2 regions of the Enterobacter cloacae complex sp. HYC042_NIDB genome follow, and region 1 is predicted to be linked to the other one. Evidence: predicted binding sites of a transcription regulator. Region 1 holds the regulator's gene; the other holds the start of a gene.
The links. Region 1 encodes CRP, which controls carbon source genes, mostly activating them, when cyclic AMP is high. Its sites were predicted from a motif close to ATGTGANNNNNNTCACAT; they were not measured.
Positions count from the first base shown of each region.

Region 2: the regulator CRP is predicted to act here: its motif matches at 10,479-10,496, upstream of focA (formate transporter FocA).

Region 1 is NZ_CP109650.1:4,499,798-4,511,810, forward strand. It holds gene OKF39_RS21610 (ABC transporter ATP-binding protein) at 1-327, shown strand, start outside; gene OKF39_RS21615 (hydrolase) at 439-1,461, shown strand; gene OKF39_RS21620 (YheU family protein) at 1,458-1,676, shown strand; gene OKF39_RS21625 (phosphoribulokinase) at 1,707-2,576, shown strand; gene OKF39_RS21630 (IS4 family transposase) at 2,622-3,797, opposite strand; gene OKF39_RS21635 (OsmC family protein) at 3,931-4,335, opposite strand; gene crp (cAMP-activated global transcriptional regulator CRP) at 4,647-5,279, shown strand; gene OKF39_RS21645 (YccS/YhfK family putative transporter) at 5,337-7,424, shown strand; gene argD (bifunctional acetylornithine/succinyldiaminopimelate transaminase) at 7,421-8,641, opposite strand; gene pabA (aminodeoxychorismate synthase component 2) at 8,728-9,291, opposite strand; gene OKF39_RS21660 (putative adenosine monophosphate-protein transferase Fic) at 9,322-9,906, opposite strand; gene ppiA (peptidylprolyl isomerase A) at 10,014-10,586, opposite strand; gene tsgA (MFS transporter TsgA) at 10,865-12,013, shown strand, end outside.
Region 2 is NZ_CP109650.1:1,833,843-1,845,855, reverse strand. It holds gene OKF39_RS08740 (ComEC family protein) at 1-1,637, opposite strand, end outside; gene ihfB (integration host factor subunit beta) at 1,852-2,139, opposite strand; gene rpsA (30S ribosomal protein S1) at 2,310-3,983, opposite strand; gene cmk ((d)CMP kinase) at 4,095-4,778, opposite strand; gene aroA (3-phosphoshikimate 1-carboxyvinyltransferase) at 4,964-6,247, opposite strand; gene serC (3-phosphoserine/phosphohydroxythreonine transaminase) at 6,317-7,405, opposite strand; gene OKF39_RS08710 (DUF421 domain-containing protein) at 7,568-8,260, opposite strand; gene ycaO (30S ribosomal protein S12 methylthiotransferase accessory factor YcaO) at 8,388-10,148, shown strand; gene focA (formate transporter FocA) at 10,555-11,412, shown strand; gene pflB (formate C-acetyltransferase) at 11,464-12,013, shown strand, end outside.

The DNA of each region.
Region 1 (12,013 bases):
AACCAGCCGGAAGAGTCAGCGAAAGACAACGTCAACAGCGCACAGTCGCGTAAAGACCAGAAGCGCCGCGAAGCGGAACTGCGCACCCAGACCCAGCCGCTGCGTAAAGAGATTGCCCGTCTTGAAAAAGAGATGGAAAAGCTCAACGCCACGCTTGCCGCCGTCGAAGAGAAGCTGGGCGACAGCGACCTGTACGATCAGAGCCGTAAAGCGGAGCTAACGGATTGTCTGCAAACGCAGGCGAAAGCTAAATCCAGCCTCGAAGAGTGCGAAATGGCATGGCTGGATGCCCAGGAACAGCTGGAAGCGATGCTGCAGGCAGACTGAATTTTTACCCCGTTGTGCGAACGGAATCTATCTCTGGTTCGGAAATCCAGGCTAAACGGGGTACAATTCGGAAGGTATAGTGAATTTCTGACAAGAATCAGCATCGTCCTTATGACCCAAATCATTCCATCAGACTTCGACATTACAGCCGAAGACAGCACCGAGTTCGTGCCCATGCGCGGCGTGACCAACTGCCATTTGCAGACCATGCTGCCGCGGCTGATCCGCCGCAAGGTCCAGTTCACTCCGCACTGGCAACGGCTCGATCTGCCGGACGGTGATTTTCTGGATCTCGCCTGGAGCGAAGCGCCGGAACAGGCTCTTCATAAGCCGCGTCTGGTGGTTTTTCACGGTTTAGAAGGCAGCCTGCACAGTCCGTATGCGCATGGGTTAATTGAGGCCGCCAAAGCGCGCGGCTGGCTCGGCGTGGTGATGCATTTTCGCGGCTGTAGCGGCGAGCCGAATCGTCAGAAACGCATTTATCACTCGGGTGAAACCGAAGATGGCACGTGGTTTCTGCACTGGCTGCGGGAAAATTATGGCGCCGCGCCAACGGCCGCCGTGGGCTACTCGCTGGGCGGTAATATGCTCGCCTGTCTGCTGGCCAAAGAGGGCGAAAGCGTACCGCTGAATGCGGCAGTGATTGTCTCCGCACCGTTTATGCTGGAGCAGTGCAGCTACCACATGGAAAAAGGCTTTTCTCGCGTCTATCAGCGCTATCTGCTCAACCTGCTGAAAGCCAACGCGGCGCGAAAGCTGAAGGCCTATCCGGATACCCTGCCGGTAAGCCTGCGCCAGCTGAAAAAGGTTCGCTGCATCCGCGAATTCGACGATCTGATCACCGCCAAAATTCACGGCTTCGCCGATGCTATCGACTATTACCGACAGTGCAGCGCCATGCCGCTGCTCAGCAAAATCACGCAGCCGACGCTGATCATTCACGCCAAAGATGACCCGTTCATGGATCATCACTCTATTCCCGCGCAGGAATTCCTGCCTGACAACGTTCACTACCAGCTGACCGAACATGGTGGCCACGTGGGGTTCATCGGCGGCACGCTGCGCAGGCCGAAAATGTGGCTGGAAGCGCGCATTCCTGACTGGCTGACTCCTTATCTGGATGGTGCAAAATGATCATTCCCTGGCAGGATCTGGCTCCCGAAACGCTCGATAATCTGATTGAAAGCTTTGTATTACGCGAAGGCACCGATTATGGTGAACATGAGCGTTCGCTTGAGCAAAAGGTCAACGATGTAAAACGCCAGCTGAAAAGCGGCGACGTGGTGCTGGTGTGGTCAGAACTGCATGAGACGGTCAATATCATGCCCCGCAACGCGTTTCACGGCTGATCTTCCAACCTTTTCCGTCAGGGAGTTGCTATGTCTGCCAGACATCCCATTATTGCCGTTACGGGGTCGAGTGGTGCGGGAACCACCACCACCAGCCTCGCTTTTCGCAAGATTTTCGCCCAGCTGAATCTCCGTTCGGCGGAGGTCGAAGGCGACAGCTTTCACCGCTATACGCGGCCTGAGATGGACATGGCGATCCGCAAGGCACGCGATCTGGGTAAACACATCAGCTACTTTGGCCCGGAAGCCAATGATTTCGGCCTGCTGGAGCAAACCTTCCGCGAATACGGTCAGAGCGGTACCGGGCAGTCCCGTAAGTATCTGCACACCTACGACGAAGCCGTACCCTGGAATCAGGTGCCGGGCACCTTTACCCCCTGGCAACCGCTGCCGGAACCCACCGACGTGCTGTTTTATGAAGGATTGCACGGCGGCGTTGTCACACCTCAGCACGACGTGGCGCGCCATGTGGATCTGCTGGTCGGGGTGGTACCGATCGTTAACCTGGAGTGGATCCAGAAGCTGACGCGCGACATGAGCGAGCGCGGCCATTCGCGCGAGGCGGTAATGGACTCGGTGGTGCGCTCCATGGAAGATTACATCAACTATCTCACGCCGCAGTTCTCCCGCACGCACATTAACTTCCAGCGCGTGCCGACGGTGGACACTTCCAATCCGTTCGCGGCGAAGAGCATCCCTTCGTTGGATGAGAGCTTTGTGGTAATCCACTTCCGCAATCTTGAAGGCATTGATTACCCCTGGCTGCTGGCGATGCTGCAGGGCTCGTTTATTTCCCACATGAATACGTTAGTGGTTCCCGGTGGAAAAATGGGGCTGGCAATGGAGCTGATCATGACGCCGCTGGTGGAGCGACTGATGGAAGGGAAACAGATCGCGTGAACATGTTCCCTCTCCCCGTGGGCTGAGGGATCCCCAGTAATATGGTCATGCCTCCATGACCATATTACTGTACTCTTTTCCCAGCTTTTTCATCTCGTTACCTATATTCAGCCGCCTCACTTTTCCAGGTTCATGCCGGAGCACTTCTTCTGCCAGACTCAGGTAAGACAGCACCCGCCTGTGCCTGATACTGCTTGCCTGATAATGCCAGTGTAAACACTGCCTTTCTGCCCTGTAACCTGCCAGCCACATCACCAGACTTGCCATCGCCGCGACCATATTCAGCACTTCCAGTCGCCCTTTTCCCTGGCTCCGGCTCAGCCTCAGACCGAACCCGAAGCGTGGGCTTTTGTCGTCCCGGAAGTTTTGTTCTATCTGCATTCGTCGGCTGTACAGGGCCATTATCTGGTGCGGTTCCAGCCCTTCTGCATTACTGAACAGCAGCCAGGGCTCCCGCGCACTGCTGCGGTGTTCCCGCTGTGTTTTTGGCATGCCTCCCTTTCCGCGACGCCCTGCCTCCGGGCGTTTGTGCAGATAAAACCGGCCGTAACAGGGGATACGGTGTTTACGGGACAGGACACCGTAACCCACGCAGACCGGTTGCCCGGTAGCCTCAAGCTCGCTGATTTTCATCCACTTTTTATCTCCGTCCAGCCGGAAGCTGATACAGCCCCTGACTCTGCCAGTGAAGCTCCAGCCCAGCTGACTTACATGCCGGAACCAGTCTGTCCGAAAGCCGGCATCCGTAAGGATGGTAATGGCTTTATCTTTCGGGATGGCAGCATGCAGGCGGTCAAGGAAGCGGCACTGGACATCACTGTTCTGCGCCAGCTCTGCGGGGACAACCTCACTCATAAGCGGAAGTGAACGACCATTACAGACCAGGCTTGCCCGCAGAAGATGCCAGTTCCTGTCATGCCAGCCGGTCCAGTCGACAGCGATAACGCAGAAGGGCATCAGGGAGGTGATGGTATGTGTGAGCAGGTGCTGAATGCGGGGAATATCACGGTGAAGGGCGGCATTACCCAGGGCACGGTCAACACGTTTAATTTTATTTTTGACGTGCGCCCTGCCGGGAAGGGTTCGCCCCAGGCTGGTCAGGGTCAGGGATGCGCCGTGGGTGAGCGCGACGGCCATGGAAACAAGGACATTAACCCGGAAGCTGTGAATGTCAGATAAAGACGCGGAGAAAAATTTCTGGCAGACTGTCTGTAAAGGCACGATGAGGTCTCTTCTGATTTGTTAGCGCAACCAGTAGATCACACTTCATCGTGCTTTTCATTTTTCTGGGGAACCCTCAGCCCCGTGGGAGAGGGTTAGGGTGAGGGCATCAACACGCACGATGCCCCAATAATTAAGCCTCGATCACTTCATACGAATGGGTGATTTTTACCGCTTTCTCCAGCATTAACGCCACAGAGCAGTATTTCTCCGCAGAGAGATCCACCGCGCGTGAGACCGCCGCGTCTTTCAGTTCTTTCCCGGTGACAACAAAGTGCAGATTAATGTGGGTGAACAGGCGTGGCGCCTCTTCGCGACGTTCTGAGGTGAGTTTAACCTCGCAATCCGTCACGTCATGACGGCCTTTTTGCAGAATCGACACCACGTCAATCGCGCTGCATCCGCCTGCCGCCATCAGCACCATTTCCATTGGGCTTGGGGCTTTATCGCCGGAGTTACCATCCATCAAAATCTGGTGTCCTGATGCGGACTCGCCCAGGAACGTTAAACCTTCAACCCACTTCACGCGCGCTTGCATATTCATTAACTCCAACGTTGCATTTTTGGTGACAGATTACGCGTGCGTTACATTTCTCGCAATGGAAGGCGACCTGCATCATGCTGAAGCGAGACACCAGGAGACACGCGGCAAAAGCTATGCTAAAACACTCAGGATGCTACAGTAATACATTGACGTTACACATGTATGCAGAGGACATCAAACTTTACTGGCTGCGAAACGTTACGACAGCCGACTTCCCAGGGTATGGGTAAGAATTCGATTGCAACCCCAGAGTCCGGATGCATCTGATGACTCTGGTGACAGCTTATAACAGAGGATAACAGCGCATGGTGCTTGGCAAACCGCAAACAGACCCGACTCTCGAATGGTTCTTGTCTCATTGCCACATTCATAAGTACCCATCGAAGAGCACGCTGATTCACCAGGGTGAAAAAGCGGAAACCTTGTATTACATCGTCAAAGGCTCGGTGGCAGTGCTGATCAAAGATGAGGAAGGCAAAGAGATGATCCTTTCCTATCTGAACCAGGGCGATTTTATCGGTGAACTGGGCCTGTTTGAAGAAGGCCAGGAACGTAGCGCCTGGGTTCGTGCAAAGACAGCATGTGAAGTGGCTGAAATTTCTTATAAGAAATTCCGTCAGCTGATTCAGGTTAACCCTGACATCCTGATGCGTCTTTCTTCCCAGATGGCGCGCCGTCTGCAGGTGACGTCAGAGAAAGTGGGTAACCTCGCCTTCCTGGACGTGACTGGCCGTATCGCGCAGACTCTGCTGAACCTGGCGAAACAGCCAGACGCGATGACCCACCCGGACGGCATGCAAATTAAAATTACCCGTCAGGAAATCGGTCAGATCGTCGGTTGCTCCCGCGAAACGGTGGGCCGTATTCTGAAAATGCTGGAAGATCAAAACCTGATCTCCGCCCACGGTAAAACCATCGTGGTTTACGGAACCCGTTAATCCTGCCTAAACGGCGTGCCATCGCGAGGTGTCACGCCGTTTTTGTCTCTATTCCCCATGTGGCGCAGGCTGATCTATCACCCGGAAGTTAACTACGCACTACGACAAACGCTGGTGCTGTGTCTTCCCGTGGCCGTGGGCCTGATCCTGGGACATCTTCAGCAGGGCCTGCTGTTTTCTCTCGTCCCCGCCTGCTGCAACATTGCCGGTCTGGACACGCCCCATAAACGCTTTTTCAAACGTCTGATAATTGGCGGCTCGCTGTTTGCTGGCTGTAGCCTCGCGGTGCAGCTTCTGCTGGCTCGCGATATTCCCCTGCCGCTGATCCTGACCGTGCTGGCGATGACCCTCGGCGTCACCGCCGAAATCAGCTCGCTCCATGCCCGGCTGCTTCCCGCGTCACTCATTGCGGCCATCTTCACCCTGAGCCTCGCCGGTAATATGCCCGTGTGGGAGCCGCTGCTGATCTACGCCCTCGGCACGCTGTGGTACGGGCTGTTTAACTGGTTCTGGTTCTGGCTGTGGCGGGAGCAGCCGCTGCGCGAATCTCTGAGCCTGCTCTACGTGCAGCTTGCGGATTACTGTGAAGCCAAATACACCCTGCTCACCCAGCATACGGATCCGGAAAAATCCTTACCGCCATTGCTGACGCGCCAGCAAAAGGTGGTAGACCTGATAAGCCAGTGCTATCAGCAGCTGCATATGCTCGCCGCCAACAAGAACCACGAATATAAACGGCTGTTGCGCACCTTCCAGGTGGGGCTGGATCTTCAGGAGCATATCTCCGTTAGCCTTCACCACCCGCAGGAGGTGCAAAAGCTGGTTGAGCGCAGCCATGCCGAAGCGGTGATCCGCTGGAACGCACAAACCGTCTCCGCGCGCCTGCGGGTGCTGGCCGATGATATTCTCTACCACCGCTACCCCACGCGCTTTAACATGGACAAACAGCTCGGCGCGCTGGAGAAAATCGCCCGTCAGCACCCGGATAACCCGGTCGGCCAGTTTGCCGCCTGGCACTTCAGCCGCATCGCCCGCGTGCTGCGCACCCAGCGCCCGCTTTATTCCCGTGACCTGATGGCGGATAAACAGAAACGTCTGCCGCTGCTGCCGGCGCTGAGAAGCTACCTGTCTCTGAAATCTTCCGCTCTGCGCAACGCTGCAAGGATTAGCGTCATGCTCAGTATCGCCAGCCTGATGGGCATGGCGCTCCACCTGCCGAAACCGTACTGGATCTTAATGACCGTGCTGTTTGTTACCCAGAACGGCTATGGCGCCACGCGGGTGCGCATTCTGCACCGGGCAGGCGGCACGATGGCGGGGCTGATTATTGCGGGCGTGACGCTGCATTTTCACGTGCCCGAGGGCTATACCCTGGCGGGCATGCTGGCGATCACCCTGGTAAGCTATCTAATCATTCGCAAAAACTACGGCTGGGCGATGGTGGGCTTTACGGTGACGGCGGTATATACCCTTCAGCTGCTGACGCTTAACGGCGAACAGTTTATTGTCGCCAGGCTGATTGATACCCTGATCGGCTGCCTGATTGCCTTTGGCGGCATGGTCTGGCTGTGGCCGCAGTGGCAGAGCGGGCTGCTGAGGCAGAACGCCCACGACGCGCTGGAGGCTGATCAGCAGGCCATTCGTCTGATCCTGAGCGACGATCCGCAGCCCTCCCCGCTGGCGTATCAGCGGATGAAGGTCAACCAGGCGCACAACGCCCTGTTTAACTCGCTCAACCAGGCGATGCAGGAGCCGGGCTTTAACTCACACTATCTTGCCGATATGAAGCTGTGGGTCACGCACAGCCAGTTTATCGTCGAGCACATTAACGCCATGACCACGCTGGCGCGCGAACACACGATGCTGACGCCGGATCTGGCGCAGCGCTATTTGCAGTCCTGTGAAATTGCCCTGCAGCGGTGTCAGCAGCGTCTGGAGTATGACGCGCCGGGCGAGTCGGGGGATTCGAACATTCTGGAGGCACCGGAGACGCTGACCCACGGGCCGATGAGCACCCTGGAGCAGCATTTGCAGCGCGTACTGGGACATCTGAACACCATGCACACCATTTCGTCGGTGGCATGGCGTCAGCGCCCGCATCACGGCATTTGGTTAACGCGGCGGTTAAAGCGAACCGAGTATTAGCCTTTTACGATCTTCTCGACCGCCGCGGCAAAGCGGGTTAACCCGTCGTCAATATCTTTCTCTTCCACTACCAGCGACGGCGCAAAACGCATCACGTCCGGCCCGGCGTTGAGCACCATCACCCCTTCGCGAGCGGCGGCATGCAGGAAATCGCGCGCGCGGCCTTTGTACTGCGGCTTAAGTTCCGCACCAATCAGCAGCCCCATGCCGCGGATCTCGCTGAAGACGTCGTACTTATTGTTAATCTGCTGGAGATGCTGCACAAACAGCTCGCGTTTCGCGCTAACGCCGTTTAGCACCTCAGGGGTGTTGATGATGTCGAACGCGGCACCCGCCACGGCGCTCGCCAGCGGGTTACCGCCGTAGGTCGAGCCGTGAGACCCGACGTGGAACGCAGAGGCAATCTCCTGCGTCGTCAGTACCGCACTCACCGGAAAACCGCCGCCGAGCGCTTTCGCGCTGGTCAGAATATCCGGCGTCACGCCGTAGTGCATGTAGGCAAACAGCTCTCCGGTACGCCCCATCCCGGACTGCACTTCATCAAGCACCAGTAGCGCCTGATGTTCGTCGCACAGTTCGCGCAGCCCTTTCAGGAATTCCGGGGTTGCCGCGGTCACGCCGCCTTCGCCCTGAATCGGCTCCACCACCACCGCGCAGGTGTGGTCGTCCATCACCGCTTTCACCGCGTGCAGATCGTTAAACGGCACGTGGATAATGTCGGCTGGTTTCGGACCGAAGCCGTCGGAATACTTCGGCTGGCCGCCAACGGAGACGGTAAAGAAAGAGCGTCCGTGGAAGGCGTTATGGAAGGCGATGATTTTAGTTTTGTACGGGCTGTGGCGCGTGGTGGCGTAGTAACGCGCCAGCTTAAAGGCGGTTTCGTTGGCTTCGGTGCCGGAGTTCATAAACAGCACGCGCTCGGCAAAGGTCGCATCAATGATCTTACGGCCCAGTCGCAGCGCAGGTTCGTTGGTGAACACGTTGCTGGTGTGCCACAGGGTTTCGCCCTGGGTTTTCAGCGCGTCCACCAGCGCAGGATGGCAGTGGCCCAGCGCCGTGACCGCAATACCGCCCGCGAAATCCACATACTCCTTGCCCTGCTGATCCCAGACGCGGCTGCCTTTCCCCTTCACCGGGATAAACTCAGCCGGTGCATAAATCGGCAGAATCACTTCATCGAATGTCGCGCGGGTAATTGCTGGTTGTTCAGTTGCCATGTCATGCCCATCCATTTTATGTCACATTCATTGTGAAAATATAATCACAAAATATGCATAAAAACTCACAACAAGGCAACAGATATTCAGCGATTGAGGAAATTTGCCAGCAGAGCGTGCCCCTGCTCGCTGAGGATACTTTCAGGGTGGAACTGCACGCCTTCGAGATCCCACTCGCGGTGGCGAATCCCCATGATCTCCTGCGTATCGCTCCAGGCGGTCACGTCGAAGCAGTCGGGCAGCGTCGGTGGGTCAATCACCAGCGAATGGTAGCGCGTCACGGTTAGCGGGTTATTGAGCCCTGTGAATACGCCCGTGCCGGTGTGGGTGACCGGCGAGGTTTTGCCGTGCATCACTTTCGCGGCACGCACGATGGTAGCCCCAAATGCCTGGGCAATCGCCTGATGACCGAGACAGACACCCAGGATCGGCAGCCTGCCGGCATAGTGGTGAATAACCTCCAGAGAAATGCCCGATTCCGACGGCGTACACGGTCCCGGCGAAATGACGATTTTCTGCGGAGCCAGCGTCTCAATATCAGACAGGCTGAGTTCGTCGTTGCGGCGGACAACCACCTCTGCACCCAGTTCACAAAAATACTGGTAAAGGTTCCAGGTGAAGGAATCGTAGTTATCAATCAGCAGAATCATGGCGGCTCCCGAAAAAAATGCCGCCCTATTCTACTCAGATTCCCGCGCTTCGCTCACTACTTTGGCAAAGATAGCGCTCAGCGCGGTCAAATCGCCCGTGGCACCGCTTCGGTTCGCCGCCACCCACTGCTCGGGATCAATATCCCGCCAGTCCAGCGCGTAATTCGCGTGGATGGCCAGCTGCTCAAAGAAGACGCGCTGAGCAATGCCATTACCGCGCATAAAGGGATGCAGCATATTGATTTCACAGTAGTAATGGCTCACTTTTTCAACAAACGCCGCTTTTTCAAGACCCACAAGATACTTATCACTTTCCAGCGCCGCCATCAGTTCGTTACCCATCGTCTCGATGTACTCAAAATGGCAGAAGGGAATGTCACCCTTAAAAATATCGTCGGTACGGAATTCGCCTGCCTGCTTCATCTCTCTGTGATACAGATGGCGATGAATGAGGCACAGATGCGGTAGCCCGGGCGCCGAAGGCCCAAGCTCCAGCGTCTCAATGCCGGGCTCTGAAGGACCATTACCTTTTTCAAGGAGACAACTGGCCTGAAAATTGACGTTACGCTGTTGCTCCCAGAGACGGGATTTTTGCTTATCGGTGAGTTTTTTCACTTAACGCCTCCCTGAATAGTCCGTTTGCCACAAGTATAAGCAGCAAAACGCGCTTTCGCAGGGAGGGCTGAAAGACACGGGCAGGATATGCCCGTGTGGGAGAACGATTACGGCAGCACTTTCGCGGAGAGAATCACCACTGGCTTAGACGGCACATTCTGGTATGGACCGACATCGTGGGTCTGAACCTGAGAGATTTTGTCCGCCACGTCCATCCCTTTCACAATTTTACCGAAGACCGCATAGCCGAAGTCGCGCTGGCCGTGGTCGAGGAAAGCGTTATCCGCCACGTTGAGGAAGAACTGGCTGGTGGCGCTGTCTTTATCCGCCGTGCGCGCCATGGAGATGGTGCCGCGCTTGTTCAGCAGGCCGTTGTCCGCTTCGTTTTTGATGGGTGGGTTAGGCTGTTTCTGCTGCATCTGCTCGTTGAAGCCGCCGCCCTGAATCATGAAGCCAGGGATCACGCGGTGGAAGGTGGTGTTGTTATAGAAACCACTGTTCACATAGTCGAGGAAGTTTTTCACAGAAACCGGAGCTTTCTGGCTATTCAGTTCCAGCTCAATGTTCCCGGCAGAGGTGGTCAGCAGAACGTGAGGGTCCCCTTTGGCTGCCAGCGCAGCAGGGGAAACGGCAGAAAGAGCAAACACAGCTGCGACAGCCGCCAGTGTTGATTTGAGCATGAGAATTCCTTAACAAAGCGCAGTATAAAAAGCGAATGGCTTGATTCTAAAGAGCAGTATGAACCGAGACCAGCCTTTTACCTAATTTTACGAAATTGAAACAATTATTACTGCGCAAACGATTGGTTATACCGCCATTTAGTGTGATTTAGATCACACTAAAACCTGCAATGGCATATTCATTTCCCTTAAAAGATAGGAATAGATCACTTTAGCGACTAAAATCTGCCCGCTCTCAGCGCCCTACCGGCGCTTTTCTTTTTATGAACAGGCCAGACATGACTAACAGCAATCGCATCAAGCTCACATGGATAAGCTTCTTCTCCTACGCCCTGACCGGCGCGTTGGTGATCGTCACCGGGATGGTGATGGGAAATATCGCAGACTACTTCCAGCTGCCCGTTTCCAGCATGAGTAACACCTTCACCTTCCTCAACGCGGGGATCCTGATCTCAATTTTCCTGAATGCCTGGCTGATGGAAATCGTCCCGCTGAAAACCCAGCTGCGCTTCGGCTTCGTGCTGATGGTTGCCGCCGTGGCGGGCCTGATGTTGAGCCACAGCATCGCCCTGTTCTCCGCCGCCATGTTCGTGCTGGGCCTTGTCAGCGGGATCACGATGTCGATCGGTACGTTCCTTATTACGCACATGTATGAAGGCCGCCAGCGCGGCGCGCGCCTGCTGTTTACCGACTCCTTCTTCAGCATGGCCGGGATGATTTTCCCGATGGTCGCCGCGTATCTGCTCGCGCGCAGCATTGAATGGTACTGGGTATACGCCTGTATCGGTCTGGTCTATGTCGCGATCTTCATTCTGACCTTCGGCTGTGACTTCCCGGTGCTGGGCAAAAAAGCGCAGACCACCTCAGAGCCGGTGGCGAAGGAAAAATGGGGTATCGGCGTGCTGTTCCTCTCCATTGCCGCCCTGTGCTACATCCTCGGTCAGTTGGGCTTTATTTCGTGGGTACCTGAATACGCTAAAGGTCTGGGCATGAGCCTGAACGACGCGGGCAAACTGGTGAGCGATTTCTGGATGTCTTACATGTTCGGCATGTGGGCCTTTAGCTTCATCCTGCGCTTCTTCGACCTGCAACGTATTCTGACCGTCCTGGCGGGTCTGGCGACCGTGCTGATGTATCTGTTCATCAACGGTGCCCCGGAGCATATGCCATGGTTCATCCTGACCCTGGGCTTCTTCTCCAGCGCGATTTACACCTCAATCATCACCCTGGGCTCCCTGCAGACCAAAGTAGCTTCACCAAAGCTGGTGAACTTCGTGCTGACCTGCGGCACCATCGGCACCATGCTGACCTTCGTGGTCACGGGCCCGATTGTGGCGCACAGCGGCCCGCTGGCCGCGCTGCACACCGCTAACGGTCTGTATGCCGTGGTGTTTATCATGTGTTTCATTCTGGGCTTCGTGACCCGT
Region 2 (12,013 bases), 2.1 Mb from region 1:
TGCCAGCGCAGCCATGGAATAATTAACCGCTGTGCACTATCCCCGCCCGGCCAGGCAAGCCCGGTATCGTAAAGAATGGCTTTTCCCTGTCGTTCAATAACCATTGCCAGTCCCTGCCCCACGTCCAGCATATGGAGCGTCCAGGCGTCGCTTTTCGCCGTCCGCCAGAGGGGAGAAGCCAGCAAGACACATCCCGCCAGACAAACGGCAGGAACGGTTTTCCAGGCACGGAAACGCCAGCCGATGAGGATAAGCCACGGCAGTAACGTCATGTACTGCCAGCGCTGGTCCACACTCTGCCAGCCGTCTGGCAGGCGCATCAGCAACCAGAACAACCCGGCAAGCGTCTTATCGGCTGCATACCAGATGCCGCTTTCCAGCCCCGCCAGCGGCAGCAGATGGAGCAGCATGCCGAGTAAAATCAGCGGTACGCAGACAAACGTCACCAACGGCACGGCAAAGAAATTGGCGATCAACGATGAAATGCTAAAGCCATGGAAAATCAGAACCTGTAGCGGCATGAGAAGTAACAGCATGCCTACCTGCAGATAGACAAGGTTCAGCAGCGGACGTATCCGGCGAGCCCACTGCCAGTGAGGAAGCGGCAACCACTGAAACCAGAAAATCAGCGCGGCGACGGCAAATGCAGACAAAAGCAGACTCTGCGAAAGTATGGCTAAGGGATCGCTTACCAGGATCGCCGCGACACAGCAGATCCACACCTGCCATGGAGACCATTGCCGGGAACCGATCCGCAGCGCCGCCAGTACAGCAAGTGCGATGACCGTGCGTAGCGCGGGTGGTTGCAGACCGGTCAGCCAGGCGTAGAAAGCAGCAAAGAATAACCCTGCCAGCAGGGGCATTTGCCAGTTGACCCGATGGCAAGGTAATAAAAACTGAAGCCCGCGCCCAAGAAACCAGACGATGGAGGCCGCCAGCGCGATATGCAGACCCGAAATCGCCATCAGATGCAGCGTGCCGGTTTCACGCATCAGGTCTTTTATTTCCCTGGGGACATCCAGACGTTCTCCCATGCCCAGCCCGAGGATAACCGCGCCCCAGCGATAAACTGAAAGTCGGTTTTGCAGCGATGTCAGGTATTGCGCTCGCAGGCTGCAGCGTCCATCGATGAGTTCTGCATGGGTAAAACGCCCACTTAGCGTTTGATGGCGGGCAATAGCGCTGCGCTGGGGGTCATACCCTCCGTCGTTCAGTTCGCCGTGTACAGGCCTGAGCCGGAGCGTCATCGCCCAGCGCTGACCGGCACACGCTTTCTGCGGCAGATAATGACCATAAAGCGTTACGCCTGTTGACGCCCACCAGCGCTGGCCATCAATGGTGAGTATTTTTCCCTGATGCACAGTGGCACCATCAGTCGCGGCGATCTCCACCTCGGCCTGTACGGCACCTGCGGTTAAATGCTGCATCGGCCAGACGCTCTCTTGCGCGGCCAGAATGCCCCACACGCAAAATAACAGCGTCATCCCCACATACTTCAGCCGTACGTTTTGGCGTGCGGCCAGTGCAACCCCGCCAGCCATCATTATCCAGATGGTATAACGCGATGGCAGTTCAGGTAACCAGAGTAACGGGGCTATCGCCAGAATGGCGCAGATACCTAAATCGGGAATTCCCATTGCTACCTCCCTGTTTCTGGGTGGCAGTATGCGGGCAGATCGAGCGGGGTGTCAGGTATGAAAAATGCAATCTACAGCAAGCGCTGCAAGGTTTTTAGCGCGTTGCAGAAAACGCAACTTAAAATGCGAGACACCTTCAGAATGAAAGTGACGGAGACAAAAAAAGCACCCGCAGGTGCTTTCTTTCGAACCCAGTTTAACCGGCTGGCTAAACTCAGTTGCCGTAAATATTGGCGCGATCGCGCAGTTCTTTACCCGGCTTAAAGTGTGGAACGTACTTCCCTTCCAGCTCGACTTTATCACCAGTTTTCGGGTTACGCCCGGTACGTGGAGCACGATAGTGCAGAGAAAAACTACCGAAACCGCGGATTTCAATGCGCTCGCCCTGGGCAAGAGTGGAGGCCATATGCTCCAGCATCTCTTTTACGGCATCTTCCACTGCCTTGGCAGGGATATGCGGTTGCTGACTGGCAAGTCTTTCAATCAATTCTGACTTGGTCATGATTCCTCCGGTTCCTTTCAAACCAATTAGCTGAACAGCTCATTAAACAAGGGCGGCCGTAGCCGCCCTTTGTTATTGATTACAGGACGAATCCTGCAATCTGTCAAGTCTGCTCATCATCCTTCGCGCTGTAAATGCGTTACAGCTCAAATGATGCTGAGAACCTGATATTACTCGCCTTTAGCTGCTTTGAAAGCTTCAGCCATTGCGTTGTTAGAGAAGTTTGCATCTTCCTGTTTGTTAACAGTTGCGATTGCATCTTTCTCATCAGCTTCGTCTTTAGCACGAACAGACAGGCTGATTGCACGGTTCTTACGGTCAACACCGGTGAACTTAGCTTCAACGTCGTCGCCTACGTTCAGAACCAGAGTGGCATCTTCAACGCGGTCACGTGAAGCTTCAGAAGCGCGCAGGTAACCTTCAACGCCGTCAGCCAGTTCTACGGTTGCGCCTTTAGCGTCAACTGCAGTCACTTTACCGTTTACGATTGCGCCTTTCTTGTTCAGTGCAACCCAGTTGTTGAACGGATCTTCTGCGAGCTGTTTAACGCCCAGGGAGATACGCTCACGCTCTGCGTCAACCTGCAGAACAACTGCAGCGATTTCGTCGCCTTTTTTGTATTCACGAACTGCTTCTTCGCCTGCAACGTTCCAGGAGATGTCAGACAGGTGAACCAGGCCATCGATGCCGCCGTCCAGGCCGATGAAGATACCGAAGTCAGTGATAGACTTGATTTTACCTTCAACACGGTCGCCCTTGTTGTGGGTTTCCGCGAACTGCTGCCATGGGTTGTTTTTGCACTGCTTCAGGCCCAGGGAGATACGACGACGTTCTTCGTCGATATCCAGAACCATCACTTCCACTACATCACCAACGTTAACAACTTTGGATGGGTGGATGTTTTTGTTGGTCCAGTCCATTTCGGAAACGTGCACCAGGCCTTCAACGCCTTCTTCGATTTCAACGAAGCAGCCGTAGTCGGTCAGGTTGGTTACGCGACCAGTCAGTTTAGTACCTTCTGGGTAACGCTTAGCGATAGCTACCCATGGATCTTCGCCCAGCTGTTTCAGGCCGAGGGATACACGAGTACGCTCGCGGTCGAACTTCAGCACTTTAACAGTGATTTCGTCGCCCACGTTCACGATTTCGCTTGGGTGCTTAACGCGTTTCCACGCCATGTCGGTGATGTGCAGCAGGCCATCAACGCCGCCCAGGTCAACGAATGCGCCGTAGTCAGTGAGGTTCTTAACGATACCTTTGACTTCCATGCCTTCCTGCAGGTTTTCCAGCAGCTGATCGCGTTCTGCGCTGTTTTCGGATTCGATAACGGCACGACGGGAAACAACAACGTTGTTACGCTTCTGGTCCAGCTTGATTACTTTGAACTCAAGCTCTTTGCCTTCGAGGTGCAGGGTGTCACGGACTGGACGAACGTCTACCAGTGAACCTGGCAGGAACGCACGAATACCATTCAGCTCAACAGTGAAGCCACCTTTAACTTTGCCGTTGATAACACCGACCACAGTTTCAGCTTCTTCGTAAGCTTTCTCCAGCGTGATCCATGCTTCGTGACGTTTAGCTTTCTCACGAGACAGCAGGGTTTCGCCGAAGCCGTCTTCTACTGCGTCCAGAGCAACGTCAACTTCGTCACCAACCTGGATTTCCAGCTCGCCCTGGGCGTTTTTGAACTGCTCAGCCGGAATGGCGGACTCAGATTTCAGACCGGCGTCAACCAGTACTACGTCTTTGTCGATAGCAACAACAACACCGCGAACGATGGAACCCGGACGGGTTTCGATTTCTTTTAAGGATTCTTCAAACAGTTGAGCAAAAGATTCAGTCATGTTTAATCTTCAGGTTAATATTAACGTCCACCTGGCTCCGTGCCGGATGGGGTTGTTTCACATACCCGCCGTCAATCCATTGCAGCGGGGGTACTGCTAAATCGGTCGCGATTACGCGAGTGCCAGTTTTTGGCGCGCATATTGTAGCGCTTTTTCAATCACTTGCTCAATAGTTAAACTGGTTGAATCCAGAACTAATGCATCTTCTGCAGGAACAAGCGGTGCGACGGCGCGGTTACGATCGCGGTCATCGCGCTCTTTTATCTCGGATAAAAGGCGATCAAAGTTAACACTAAACCCCTTTTCCTGCAACTGAAGCATACGGCGTTGAGCACGTTCTTCCGAAGAGGCGTCAAGGAAGATTTTTACTGGCGCATCAGGGAAGACCACGGTTCCCATGTCGCGTCCATCAGCGATCAGACCCGGGGCTTCACGAAACGCTCGCTGGCGACGCAGCAGTGCCTCGCGAACGCGTGGGAAAGCCGCCACCTGGGAGGCCGCATTAGCGACTTCCTGCGTACGGATTTCGCCGCTCACGTCTTCCCCTTCCAGGATCACTTCCAGGTTGCCATCGGTAGAAACAAAACGCACATCCAGATGCGCAGCCAGCGGTACCAGCGCTTCTTCAGAGGCGACATCCACGTGATGATGCAGCGCAGCCAGCGCCAGCACGCGATAGATTGCTCCCGAATCTAAAAGATGCCATTGCAATGCTTCCGCCATCGCTTTGCACAGAGTACCTTTCCCTGCGCCACTCGGCCCATCAATGGTGATTACCGGGGCAACTGCCGTCATCTTTTTCTCCTTAAATAAGGCATACCGTTAACATGAACGCCGCGCATTATACGCGCCAACGTGCGCAACTGTTACCTTTGCGTGCAAATTACGGAATGATAGAAGCAGAGTGTAGAAGAAATGAGCGGGAAAGATCGTCAGGAAGCGTAAGGAAATGCCGCATCAGGTGATGCGGCAAGACTTCATCATGCCAGGGTGCTAATGCGCGCCAGCTGTTCGAAATAGTCCGGGAAGGTTTTCGCCGTACATTTCGGATCGAGAATGGTCACAGGGGTATCGGACAGCGCCACCAGCGAGAAACACATCGCCATACGGTGATCGTTATAGGTCCCGATTTCAGCAAAGTTCAGTTTTGCCGGAGGGGTAACGCGAATGTAATCTTCGCCCTCTTCTACCTCAGCGCCGACTTTACGCAGCTCGGTTGCCATCGCGAACAGGCGGTCCGTCTCTTTTACGCGCCAGTTATAAATGTTGCGCAGCGTGGTGGTGCCTTTGGCAAACAGCGCCGCCGTGGCAATGGTCATCGCCGCATCCGGGATATGGTTCATGTCCATGTCGATGGCGTTCAGCTCACCGTGGGTACAGGAGATGAAATCATCCCCCCAGGTGACAACCGCGCCCATTTTTTCCAGCACGTCAGCAAAACGAATATCGCCCTGCACGCTGTTGCGGCCAATGCCGGTCACTTTTACCGTACCGCCTTTAATCGCGCCAGCGGCAAGGAAATAGGATGCGGATGAAGCATCGCCTTCAACCAGGTAGTTGCCCGGCGACTGGTACTGCTGCGCGCCGCGAACCACGAAACGCTGATAAGACTGGTTTTCAACCTCAACGCCGAAGGTTTTCATCAGATGCAGCGTAATATCAATATACGGTTTGGAGACCAGCTCACCTTTAATCGTGATAACCGTATCCTGCGGGGCCAGCGGCGCGGTCATCAGCAGCGCCGTCAGGAACTGGCTGGAGACGCTGCCGTCAACCTCGACGGTACCGCCGGTAAAGCCCCCGCGCAGACGCAGTGGCGGGTAATTTTCCTGCTCCAGATACTCAATCTGCGCGCCGCCCTGACGCAGGGCATCTACCAGATGGCCGATCGGACGTTCCTTCATGCGCGGCTCGCCGGTCAGCACGATGTTATTGCTCCCGAGGCACAGGGCCGCCGCCAGCGGACGCATCGCGGTCCCCGCGTTACCCAGAAACAGCTCAAGCTCGTCATTCGCCTGCAGCGCGCCGCCGTTGCCGGTCACTTCGCAGCGGGTGCGATCGTCAGAGAGTGTGTAATGAACGCCCAACGCTTTCAGCGCATTGAGCATATGGCGCACGTCATCGCTGTCCAGCAGGTTGGTGAGGACGGTGGTGCCGTTTGCCAGAGCTGCCAGCAGCAGAGCGCGGTTCGAGACACTTTTTGAACCAGGCAGATTGATGGTGCCATCTACCCGCGCGATAGGTTGTAACGTCAGGGATTCCATGAAAACTAAACTCTCAACTCAACATAATAAAAACCCCGCAGGGACGCTGCGGGGGTGAAAAACAGCAAATTAACCGTGACGACGTTCGAAGTCGATCATGAAATCGGTCAGGGCTTTAACGCCTTCCAGCGGCATGGCGTTATAAATGGAAGCACGCATCCCGCCCACCACACGATGGCCTTTCAGCGCGTGCAGACCCGCCGCGAACGACTCTTCCAGGAACACGCTGTCCAGGCTGCTGTCTGCCAGCTGGAACGGTACGTTCATGCGGGAACGGTTCGCTTTCGCCACATCGTTACGGTAGAAATCGCTCTTGTCGATCGTGCCGTACAGCAGTTCGGCTTTCTGCTGATTGATCTTGTCCATCTGCGCCACGCCGCCGTTTTGCTTCAGCCATTTGAAGACCAGGCCGGAGAGATACCAGGCAAACGTAGGTGGGGTGTTGAACATGGAGTCGTTGTCATTCAGGACGGTGTAATCCAGGATTGACGGGCAGGACTTATGGGCTTTCCCCAGCAGGTCTTCACGGACGATGACAATAGTCAGCCCAGCAGGACCGATGTTTTTCTGAGCACCTGCGTAAATGACGCCGTAGCGGCTGACGTCCAGCGGAGTGGACAGAATGGTTGAAGAGAAGTCCGCCGTCACAATGACATTGTCGCCAAAGTCTGGCTCTTCGTGAATGGCGATGCCGTCGATGGTTTCGTTCGGGCAGTAGTGGAGATACGCGGCGTTGTCAGACACCTGCCACTCGCTCATCGGCTTCACGGCGCGCAGACCGTCAACGGTCACTTTGGCGTCGATAACGTTCGGCGTGCAGTATTTGTGCGCTTCTTTTAACGCACTGGCTGCCCAGTAGCCGGCATCGACGTAATCAGCGGTGGTTTTGTCGCCCAGCAGATTGAGCGGGATGCCCGCAAACTGACCGCGTCCACCGCCATGGCAGAACAATACTTTGTAGTTCGAGGGAATGTTCAGCAGATCGCGAAAATCCTTTTCTGCCTCTTCCGCCACCTGAATAAACGCTTTACCCCGGTGGCTGATTTCCATCACCGACGTACCCAGACCGTTCCAGTCACACAGTTCCTGTTGAGCCTGTTTGAGTACGTCTGCCGGTAACATTGCCGGACCAGAACTGAAATTAAAAACTTGAGCCATTTCCCCTCACCACGCTAAAAGCCATAAGTTATAACTGTGGATATCGGTTTTATCATTCAGTGACACGCGCCGCAATGTCTAAAACTTATGACCGGGGAAATGTGCCCTTCGTCACACAAAACAATCTGCCGCCTCGTCGTCACAAAACCGACAAAATCGCTGTCAGACGAGGCGTTTAGCCCGGCTAACCTTTGTCCATTCCGGATTTGCACAACGAGGGCATAATTGATGATCGCCCGCATGCATTCCCACAACATGACTACATTTTATACATGCATACTCCCCGGTTTCAGGTATCACCCTGAACCGTTCTACTAACATATCCGGCAGGATACACAGGCCGGGCTTAACGTCGTCATCAGCATAGTAATAGACGCTGATTTGCCCATTGGTTTCCATGATCGCCAGCCGCACCTGTCCGAGCTGTTCAACGCTATTCAGGCGCAGCTCCATAAAGAACTCAAACTCGGTCATATTGGCACTTTGCACATTTTCCCAGGCCAGCTGACCGTCCTCGACAATAACGACCGGTTTCCCTTCAAGCAGATCTTCCAGCTTTTCACTTTTTGACATCAGCCACATCACCAGCCGGTAAAGCAAGGCGAGGGAAACAAAAACGATAAACACCGGCACCATCGGCACGTCGTCATAAAACGCGACGTCCCCCGCCGCCGAGCCCAGCGTCAGGATGATCAGCACTTCAAACAGCGACATCTGACGAACGCCACGACGGCCGGTAATTTTGAGAAACAGGAAGACGAGTACGAAGGTATACAGGCTGCGCAGCGCCACTTCGCCCAGAAATTCAGGTGGAACTTTATCAAACGCCATCCGCTGGAGATCAAATGCTTTCATTTTTCTATGCCTTAACAGTCAGTTACTGCTACTAAGCATAGCCCAGCCATTTATTTTCGCCGGAGATAGCACCCGTCACGCAAAACCCGTATCATTGCGCGCTTTACGTACGATAAAAGTGAACGCCATGACTCAAACGTTTATCCCCGGCAAAGACGCCGCTCTGGAAGATTCCATCGCTCGCTTCCAGCAGAAACTGACCGACCTGGGCTTTAACATCGAAGAAGCCTCCTGGCTGAACCCGGTGCCTCACGTCTGGTCCGTGCACATTCGCGACAAAGACTGCGCGCTCTGCTTTACCAACGGTAAAGGTGCGACGAAAAAAGCGGCACTGGCCTCTGCGCTGGGTGAGTATTTTGAGCGTCTGTCCACCAACTATTTCTTCGCTGACTTCTGGCTGGGTGAAACCATCGCCAACGGCCCGTTCGTTCACTATCCGAACGAAAAATGGTTCCCGCTGACCGAAGACGATGAACTGCCGGAAGGCATTCTGGATGGCCGTCTGCGTGCCTTCTACGATCCGGAAAACGAACTGACCGCCAGCATGCTGATCGATCTGCAGTCTGGGAATGAAGAGCGTGGGATCTGCGCCCTGCCGTTCACCCGTCAGTCTGACGAGCAGACCGTCTATATCCCGATGAACATCGTCGGCAACCTGTATGTGTCTAACGGTATGTCCGCCGGTAACACCCGCAATGAAGCGCGCGTGCAGGGTCTCTCTGAAGTCTTCGAGCGTCATATCAAAAACCGCATTATTGCCGAATCCATCAGCCTGCCTGAAATTCCGGCAGACGTGCTGGCGCGCTACCCGGGCGTGGTGGAATCCATCGCCAAACTGGAAGCGGAAGGTTTCCCAATCTTTGCGTATGACGGCTCGCTGGGCGGTAAATATCCGGTTATCTGCGTCGTGCTGTTTAACCCGACTAACGGAACCTGCTTCGCCTCCTTCGGCGCGCATCCTGACTTCGGCGTGGCGCTGGAGCGTACCGTGACCGAGCTGCTGCAGGGCCGTAGCCTGAAAGATCTCGACGTATTCACCCCGCCAACGTTTGACGATGAAGAAGTGGCCGAGCACACCAACCTCGAAACCCACTTCATCGACTCCAGCGGTTTGATCTCCTGGGATATGTTCAAGCAGGACGCGGACTATCCGTTCGTGGACTGGAGCTTTGCCGGTACCACCGAAGAAGAGTTCGCTATATTGATGGCAATCTTCGACGCCGAAGATCAGGAAGTCTACATTGCCGACTACGAACACCTGGGCGTTTACGCGTGCCGCATCATCGTACCTGGCATGTCCGATATCTACCCGGCGGAAGATCTGTGGCTCGCAAACAACAGCATGGGCGCGCACCTGCGTGAAACCCTACTCTCCCTGCCGGGCAGCGAGTGGGAAAAAGAAGATTATCTCAACCTGATAGCCCAGCTGGACGATGAAGGCCACGATGACTTTACCCGCGTGCGCGAGCTGCTGGGTCTGGCGACCGGGAAAGACAACGGCTGGTACACGCTGCGCATCGGTGAACTGAAAGCGATGCTGGCCCTCGCGGGCGGCGATCTGGATCAGGCTCTGGCCTGGACAGAATGGACCATGGAGTTTAACCAGTCGGTCTTCTCCGCCGAGCGCACCAACTATTACCGCTGCCTGCAAACCCTGCTATTACTTGCACAGGAAGACGATCGCGAGCCACTGCAGTACCTGAACGCTTTCGTACGTATGTACGGTGCTGAAGCGGTTGAAGCCGCCAGCGCGGCGCTGAGCGGTGAAGAGCCGTTCTACGGTCTGCAGGCGGTTGACAGCGATCTGAAAGCCTTCCCGGCGCATCAGTCTCTGCTGAAGGCCTATGAAAAGCTGCAGAAAGCAAAAGCCGCTTACTGGTCAAAATAAGCGCATATAACATTAACGGCAGTAGGCGTATTCAATCGTCTGGGCTATATTACGGGGCAATTTCATTGCCCCTTTTTTTATTCTCTTCGGCAATGATTGTTGATTGTAATAATAAAGTTAAACACGGGTAAATATAATAATATTTGCCTGGGCTTTATTGTTACTTTTTATGGTAAATACTCCATATTAATTAACTGTTTCGAAGGGGGCCGAACGAAAAAATTCAACTCTTTTCATAACTTTTAAAATTTATTTTTATACGGATAATCAAATACTTACTCCGCATTTGTTGTAAAACCATACATACTGCGGGCCTATAAGCCAGGCGAGATATGATCTATATCAATTTCTCTTCTATAATGCTTTGTTAGTATCTCGTCGCCGACTTAATAAAGAGAGAGTTAGTGTGAAAGCTGACAACCCTTTTGATCTTTTACTCCCCGCCGCGATGGCAAAAGTTGCCGAAGAAGCGGGTGTCTATAAAGCAACGAAACACCCGATGAAGACGTTCTATCTGGCGATCACCGCTGGTGTGTTCATCTCTATCGCTTTCGTCTTCTACATCACCGCCACCACCGGTACTGCCGGAATGCCTTTCGGCATGGCCAAACTGATTGGCGGCATTTGCTTCTCACTGGGTCTGATTCTCTGCGTCATTTGCGGCGCCGACCTCTTCACCTCAACGGTGCTGATTGTTGTGGCGAAAGCCAGCGGAAGAATTACCTGGGGTCAACTGGCGCGCAACTGGCTTAACGTCTACGTTGGTAACCTGATTGGCTGTCTGCTCTTTGTTCTGTTGATGTGGCTCTCTGGCGAGTATATGACCGCCAACGGTGGCTGGGGGCTTAATGTCCTGCAAACCGCTGACCACAAAATGCATCACACATTTATCGAAGCCGTTGCTCTCGGCATCCTCGCAAACCTGATGGTCTGCCTGGCGGTCTGGATGAGCTACTCTGGCCGTAGCCTGATGGATAAAGCCATGATTATGGTTCTGCCGGTTGCGATGTTTGTTGCCAGCGGCTTCGAGCACAGTATTGCGAATATGTTCATGATCCCGATGGGGATTGTTATCCGCAACTTTGCAAGCCCGGAGTTCTGGACCGCAGTTGGTTCATCCCCGGAAAGTTTCTCTCACCTGACTATTATGAATTTCATTACTGATAACCTGATCCCCGTCACTATCGGGAACATTATCGGTGGGGGTCTGTTAGTTGGGTTGACATACTGGGTCATTTACCTGCGTGGCGGCGACCATCATTAATGGTTGTCTCAGGCAGTAAATAAAAAATCCACTTAAGAAGGTAGGTGTTACATGTCCGAGCTTAATGAAAAGTTAGCCACAGCCTGGGAAGGTTTTGCGAAAGGTGACTGGCAGAATGAAGTCAACGTCCGTGACTTCATCCAGAAAAACTATACCCCGTATGAAGGTGACGAATCCTTCCTGGCTGGCGCAACTGACGCGACCACCAAGCTGTGGGACAGCGTAATGGAAGGCGTTAAACTGGAAAACCGCACTCACGCGCCAGTTGATTTTGACACCTCCGTTGCATCCACCATCACTTCTCACGATGCTGGCTACATCAACAAAGCCCTTGAGAAAATTGTTGGTCTGCAGACTGAAGCACCACTGAAACGCGCCATCATCCCGTTCGGTGGTATCAAAATGGTTGAAGGTTCCTGCAAAGCGTATAACCGCGAGCTGGACCCAATGCTGAAAAAAATCTTCACCGAATACCGCAAAACCCATAACCAGGGCGTATTCGATGTTTATACCAAAGACATTCTGAACTGCCGTAAATCTGGCGTTCTGACTGGTCTGCCAGATGCCTATGGCCGTGGCCGTATCATCGGTGACTACCGTC